DNA from 2 places in the Isoptericola sp. NPDC058082 genome. Region 2 is predicted to be linked to the other one. Evidence: predicted binding sites of a transcription regulator. Region 2 holds the regulator's gene; the other holds the start of a gene.
The links. The regulator LexA, encoded in region 2, represses DNA repair genes until DNA is damaged. The targets are predictions, from matches to a motif close to TCGAACANNTGTTCGA.

Region 1: ruvA (Holliday junction branch migration protein RuvA) is a predicted target of LexA. The motif match lies at 1,479-1,494, and genes of this name have one in related genera.

What each region holds. Positions count from the first base shown of each region.
Region 1 is NZ_JBHVSQ010000001.1:415,491-418,891, forward strand. It holds gene ACFVS0_RS01925 (YebC/PmpR family DNA-binding transcriptional regulator) at 1-697, shown strand, start outside; gene ruvC (crossover junction endodeoxyribonuclease RuvC) at 809-1,399, shown strand; gene ruvA (Holliday junction branch migration protein RuvA) at 1,524-2,159, shown strand; gene ruvB (Holliday junction branch migration DNA helicase RuvB) at 2,152-3,255, shown strand.
Region 2 is NZ_JBHVSQ010000005.1:84,670-88,070, reverse strand. It holds gene ACFVS0_RS09125 (ATP-dependent DNA helicase) at 1-91, shown strand, start outside; gene ACFVS0_RS09120 (L-lactate dehydrogenase) at 101-1,060, shown strand; gene lexA (transcriptional repressor LexA) at 1,107-1,943, opposite strand; gene ACFVS0_RS09110 (LysM peptidoglycan-binding domain-containing protein) at 2,213-2,542, shown strand; gene nrdR (transcriptional regulator NrdR) at 2,647-3,153, shown strand; gene ACFVS0_RS09100 (DUF5302 domain-containing protein) at 3,211-3,401, shown strand, end outside.

The DNA.
Region 1 (3,401 bases), on a different contig from region 2:
CGGCAAGCTTTTCGCGAAGCTGATCAAGAACATCGAGGTCGCCGCGCGCACGGGTGGCGGCGACCCTGCCGGCAACCCCACGCTGTTCGACGCCATCCAGAAGGCCAAGAAGTCGTCCGTCCCGAACGACAACATCGACCGGGCCCTCAAGCGCGGCTCCGGCGAGGGCGCCGACGCCGTCGACTACCAGACGATCATGTACGAGGGCTACGGCGCGAACGGCATCGCCGTCCTCGTCGAGTGCCTCACGGACAACAAGAACCGCGCCGCCTCCGAGGTGCGCCTCGCGTTCTCCCGCAACGGCGGCAACCTGGCCGACCCGGGCTCCGTGTCGTACCTGTTCTCCCGCAAGGGCCTCGTCGTCGTGCCCAAGGCCGACGGCGTCACCGAGGACGACGTGATGCTCGCCGCCCTCGACGCCGGTGCCGAGGACGTGAGCGACGAGGGCGAGGCCTTCGAGGTGCTCTGCGAGGCCACCGACCTCGTCGCGGTCCGCTCCGCCATCCAGGAGGCGGGCCTCGAGTACGACTCCGCCGACTCCATCTGGCACCCGTCCATGGAGGTCGAGGTCGACGTCGAGGGCGCACGCAAGATCCTGCGGCTCATCGACGCCCTCGAGGACAGCGACGACGTGCAGAACGTCTACGCGAACTTCGACGCCTCCGACGAGGTCATGGCGGCCCTCGACGAGGACTGAGCCCCCCTGGGCGGGTCCCTGAGCCGCCGAGGTCGTTCCCGATCCCGCGAGGTAGGACCTGCCTCGGCGTATCTCGGACCCCCTCGGCCCGCCGCGTGAGAGGGTGACGACGTGCGCGTGCTGGGGGTGGATCCGGGGCTGACCCGGTGCGGTGTCGGCGTCGTCGACTCGCTGCCGGGACGGCGGGCGCGGCTCGTCGACGTGGGTGTGGTGGGCAGCGACCCCGCCACGAGCATCGACCTGCGGCTGCTGCACGTCGCCGCCGGGCTGGACGAGTGGCTCGACCGGCACGTGCCCGACGTCGTGGCCGTCGAGCGGGTGTTCGCCCAGCACAACCTGGGCACCGTCATGGGCACGGCCCAGGTGGCGGGTCTGGCGATGGTCGCGGCCGCGCGCCGCGGCATCCCCGTGGCGATGCACACGCCGAGCGAGGTGAAGGCCGCCGTGACGGGCTCCGGCCGCGCGGGCAAGGAGCAGGTGCAGCGCATGATCGCGCGCATCCTCGGGCTCGACGACCTGCCGCGACCCGCCGACGCGGCCGACGCGCTCGCCCTCGCCGTGACCCACCTCTGGCGCCCGGCGGGCGCGCTCCAGGGCGGCGAGCGACACGAGCTCACCCCCGCGCAGCGCGCCTGGGCCGCGGCCGAGCAGTCGGCCCGCAAGGGCAAGCACCGCGGGGCGCCGTCCCGCACCCCGCGCTGACGGGCTGCCGCTCCCGGTCGATGCTCGTTCCGCTCGTGTCGCGGCCGACGGCGTCGGCGCCCGTTGTTACAGTGACGCCTCGTACGGGTGTTCGACACCAGACCGGCTCGACGGAAGGACCACGGTGATCGCCTCCCTGACCGGCACGGTCACGCACGTGACGCTGGAGCGGGCCGTGCTCGACGTCGGCGGGGTCGGGTACCTCGTGCACGCCACCCCGGGAACCCTGGCCGGCCTCCGGGTGGGGGAGCGGGCGCAGCTGCACACCACGCTCGTCGTCCGCGAGGACTCGATGACCGTTTTCGGCTTCGCCGAGGCGGACGAGCGCGAGGTGTTCGAGACGGCGCAGTCGGTCTCGGGCGTCGGCCCGCGCATCGCGCTCGCCATGCTCGCCGTGCTGACCCCCGACGCGCTGCGGCGCGCCGTCGCGTCCGAGGACCTCGCGGCGCTGCGGCGCATCCCCGGCGTCGGCCCCAAGAGCGCCCAGCGCCTCGTGCTCGAGCTGTCCGGCAAGCTGGGCGCACCGACCTCTGCCGCCACCGGCGCCGCCGTCCCCGATGCGCCGCCGGTCGCGGTGGGAGACCCGGCGCGCGACCAGGTGGTCGAGGCGCTCGTGGGCCTGGGCTGGGCCGCCAAGGTCGCCCAGGACACCGTCGACCGCGTCCTCGCGGACGCCGGTGACGGGGCAGCCGACGGCCCGGTCGACGTCGCCGCCACGCTGCGGGCGGCGCTGCGCTCCCTGGGCGGCCGGCGTGGCTGAGCCGCTGGAGCCGGAGTACGGCGGCGAGCGGCTCGTCACCTCCTCGGCCGACGACGTCGAGCGCGCGGCCGAGGCGGCGCTGCGGCCCAAGAAGCTGGACGAGTTCGTCGGGCAGCGGGTGGTCCGTGACCAGCTCTCCCTGGTGCTCCAGGCGGCGCTCGCGCGGGACGCGTCTCCCGACCACGTGCTGCTGTCGGGGCCTCCCGGGCTCGGCAAGACGACGCTGGCGATGATCATCGCCGCGGAGCTCGGCACGTCGCTGCGGGTCACGAGCGGCCCGGCGATCCAGCACGCGGGCGACCTGGCGGCGGTGCTCTCCTCGCTCGAGGAGGGCGAGGTCCTCTTCATCGACGAGATCCACCGGCTGGCCCGTCCGGCGGAGGAGCTGCTGTACGTCGCGATGGAGGACTTCCGCGTCGACGTCGTCGTCGGCAAGGGGGCGGGGGCGAGCGCGATCCCGCTGGCGCTGCCTCCGTTCACCGTCGTCGGCGCGACGACGCGGTCCGGCCTGCTGCCGGCCCCGTTGCGGGACCGTTTCGGGTTCACGGGGCACCTCGACTTCTACGACGCCGCCGAGCTGGAGCGCGTCATCATCCGGTCCGCCGGGCTGCTGGGCGTGGACATCCAGCACGCGGCCGCGCACGAGATCGCCGGCCGCTCGCGCGGCACGCCCCGCATCGCGAACCGGCTGCTGCGCCGCGTGCGCGACTGGGCGCAGGTGCGCGGGGACGGCAGCCTCGACCTGCGGGCGGCCCGGGCCGCGCTGGAGGTCTACGAGGTCGACCCGATCGGCCTGGACCGCCTGGACCGCGCCGTCCTCGACGCCGTCTGCCGCCGGTTCGGCGGCGGGCCCGTGGGCCTGGGCACCCTCGCGATGACCGTGGGGGAGGAGCCGGACACCGTGGAGACGGTCGCGGAGCCCTACCTCGTCCGCGAGGGGCTCCTGGGCCGTACGCCGCGCGGCCGGGTCGCGACGCAGGCCGCCTGGGAGCACCTCGGGCTCGAGCCGCCGCCCGGGGCGTGGGGAGCCCCGCTCGGGGGGACGCTGTTCGACGGGTCCGGCGCCGCCGACGGGGACGCCGGGACGCCCCAGTAGACTGGGAGAGCCCCCTGCCGCCGACGGCCCGGGGCCGGAACTCGACGGGTGCCGTGCTCGTTGGGGGCCGTGTGCGCAGGATCCTGCGCCGGCGCGCCGACCGGTGCGCCCCGACGCCCGGCAGTCGGTCGACGACCGTCGGGCAG
Region 2 (3,401 bases):
CGGGTCGTTCCTCACCCGATCCATGCCGGACTTCTGGCCGACCACGGACGGCGAGCTCGTCCGCGCTGCGCTCCGGCGCCTCGACACCTAGCGTGGGGCCGTGGACGAGACACGCAGGACGACCAAGCTCGCGATCGTCGGAGCGGGCGCGGTGGGTTCCACCCTCGCGTACGCGGCGCTGGCCCGGGGCGCGGCCCGGTCCGTCGCCCTCCTGGACGTCAACCGCGCGAAGGTGGAGGCCGAGGTCCTCGACCTGCGGCACGGGGGGATGTTCATCCCTCAGGCCGAGATCGACGGCTCGGACGACGTGGAGGTGTGCCGCGGCGCCGACATCGTCGCGGTGACGGCGGGGGCCAAGCAGAAGCCCGGCCAGAGCCGCCTCGACCTGGCCGAGGCGACGGTAGGCCTCACGCGCTCCATCCTGCCGGGCCTGCTCGAGGTGGCCCCGGACGCGGTGTTCCTCATGGTCACCAACCCGGTCGACGTCGTCACCTACGCGGCGCAGGAGATCAGCGGCCTGCCCCGGGGCCGGGTGTTCGGCAGCGGGACCGTCCTCGACTCGTCCCGGCTGCGCGACGCGCTGGCCCGCCACTGCGGGGTCGCGGTCGGGAACGTGCACGCGAACATCGCGGGCGAGCACGGCGACTCGGAGATCGTGCTGTGGAGCTCGGCCACGATCGCCGGCGTGCCCCTCCTGGACTGGCGGCCCTTCCGGGGTCGCCCGCCGCTCGACGCGCCGGCCCGGCAGCGCATCGCGACCGACGTCGTCGAGTCGGCCTACCGCGTCATCGCCGGCAAGGGGGCGACCAACTACGCGGTCGGCCTGGCAGCGACCCGGATCATCGAGGCGGTGCTCAACGACGAGCACCGCGTGATGAACGTGTCCTCCCGCCTCGACGACTTCTACGGCATCAGCGACGTCTGCCTGTCGGTGCCGTCCCTCGTCGACCGGCGCGGCGTGGGGGAGACCATCGACACCCCGCTGTCGGACGAGGAGGTCGCCGGGCTGCGTGCGTCGGCCGAGAGCATGCGGGCCGTGCAGCGCCGGCTGGGCTTCTGACCGGACCGGACGCGGGGCGCCGGGCGGGGCCGGGGCGGAGCGCCGTTCAGAGGCTGCGCAGCACCGCCACGACCCGACCGAGCACCTGCGCCTCGTCTCCCGGGATGGGCGAGTAGGCGGCGTTCTGCGGCAGCAGCCAGGTGTGCCCGCCGGCCTGCTTGAAGGTCTTGACCGTCGCCTCGCCGTCGATCATCGCGGCGACGACCTCGCCGTTCTCGGCGACGGGCTGGCTCCGCACGACCACCCAGTCGCCGTCGCAGATCGCGGCGTCGACCATCGAGTCGCCCGCGACCTTGAGCAGGAACAGGTCCCCGTCGCCGACGACCTGCCGGGGGAGCGGGAAGACGTCCTCGACGACCTGCTCCGCGAGGATGGGACCGCCGGCGGCGATCCGGCCGACCAGCGGGACGTACGACGGTGCCTGGGCCGGCTGCGCGTCGGAGGCGGCGAGCGACCCCGCCACGAACCCGGGCGCCGCGTCGGCGTCGGGGACGGCACCGCCGGTCGCGGGCGACTCGAGGTCGACGACCTCGATCGCGCGCGGCCGGTTGGGGTCACGGCGCAGGTAGCCCTTGCGCTCGAGCGTGGTGAGCTGGTGCTTGACCGAGGAGGGGCTCGCCAGCCCGACGGCCTCGCCGATCTCGCGCATGGTCGGGGGGTAGCCGCGCGCCTCGACGGAGCTGCGGATGGTCTCGAGCACGCGACGCTGGCGGGGCGTGAGGCGGTCGGACGAGGGCGAGAGCTCGCTCACCGACGCCAGCACGGTCGTGGTGGTGCCGGCCGGGACCGTCGACGCGGCCGCCTCCCCGGGGGTCTCGTCCTGGGCTGCCCATGACGTCGCCGTCGTCGTGGACGCCGGGGCCTGGTCCCGTCCGCTGGTCATCGCGTTCTCCGTCCTGCAGGGCGCGGCCCGTGGGCGGGCCGATGAAATCCGACAAACCTTCCATCGCGCTGTCGGCCACTCTAAGCCAGTTCCGGCCCGACATCAAACATCTGTTCGATCAGGTCTCGACCGTGTCGCCCCGACGTGGTACACCTAGTACAGCAGTTCGACGTACAGGTGTTCGACGAACGGGTGTTCGACGACGGATGCTCGACGGAGCGGCCGCCCATCGCGGCACCACGTGGACCGGAGGCAGGACGATGCAGAACGTGCGCAGCACCAGCGACGCTCACGGGTTCCTCGGGCTCGGAGGGCTCCGGCTGACCCGCAGGGGACGGGTGGTGGTCGCGGCACTGGTGCTCCTCGTCCTCGTGGGCGCGGGCCTGGTCGGCCAGCGGGCCGTGGCGGAGGCGCCGGGCGCAGGCGTCGAGGTGCGGCTCCAGACGGTGGCGCCCGGCGACACCCTGTGGCAGTACGCGCAGCAGGTGCGGGACACGGGGGACGACCTGCGCGACGTCGTCGCCGAGCTCCGCGACCTCAACGGGCTGACCTCGGCGGAGCTCCAGACCGGGCAGGTGGTCCTGCTCCCGCTGGACTGACGGCATCGCCGCTCCCAGGGATCCTGCTTGCGCGGACGGTCGCCCGCCGCTTACCTTGACGGGCAGCCGGGCGCCGGTCCGGAGCCGAGCGCAGGAGACCAGCGATGCACTGCCCGTTCTGCCGCCATGCGGACTCACGAGTCGTCGACTCGCGCACCTCCGACGACGGCGCGTCCATCCGTCGCCGGCGCCAGTGCCCCGCGTGCCAGCGTCGGTTCACCACGATCGAGACGGCCAGCCTGTCGGTGGCCAAGCGCTCCGGGGTGACCGAGCCGTTCAGCCGGGACAAGGTGGTGGCGGGCGTGCGCAAGGCGTGCCAGGGCCGGCCGGTGAGCTCCGACGACCTCGCCGTCCTCGCGCAGAAGGTCGAGGAGACCCTGCGGGCCTCCGGTCGGCCGGAGATCGAGGCGAACGAGGTCGGTCTCGCGATCCTCGGGCCGCTGCGCGAGCTGGACGAGGTCGCCTACCTGCGCTTCGCCAGCGTGTATCAGTCCTTCGAGTCCCTGGAGGACTTCGAGACCGCGATCACGTCGCTGCGGGCGGAGCACGAGGCGCGCGGGTCGGCGGCCGACGGCGAGCACGCGGCGGCGGGGCGCGCCGCGACGGACTGAGCCGGAGGCGCGTCCGGTCCGCGTGAAATGCCCTGGCGTCCGGTAGGCCGCCGGGGCATGCTGGACGGCACCAGGTGCCACGCGGCCCGCCGCGCGAGCACACCCACCCCGACCGACGACGAGGTGACCGTGATGACGGACGACTCGAGGGCGAAGCCCACCGAGGACACGAAGGCGCGCTTCCGGGAGGCGCTGGAGAAGAAGAACGCCGCCAGCCACCCCACCGCCGGCAAGGACGGCAACACCGG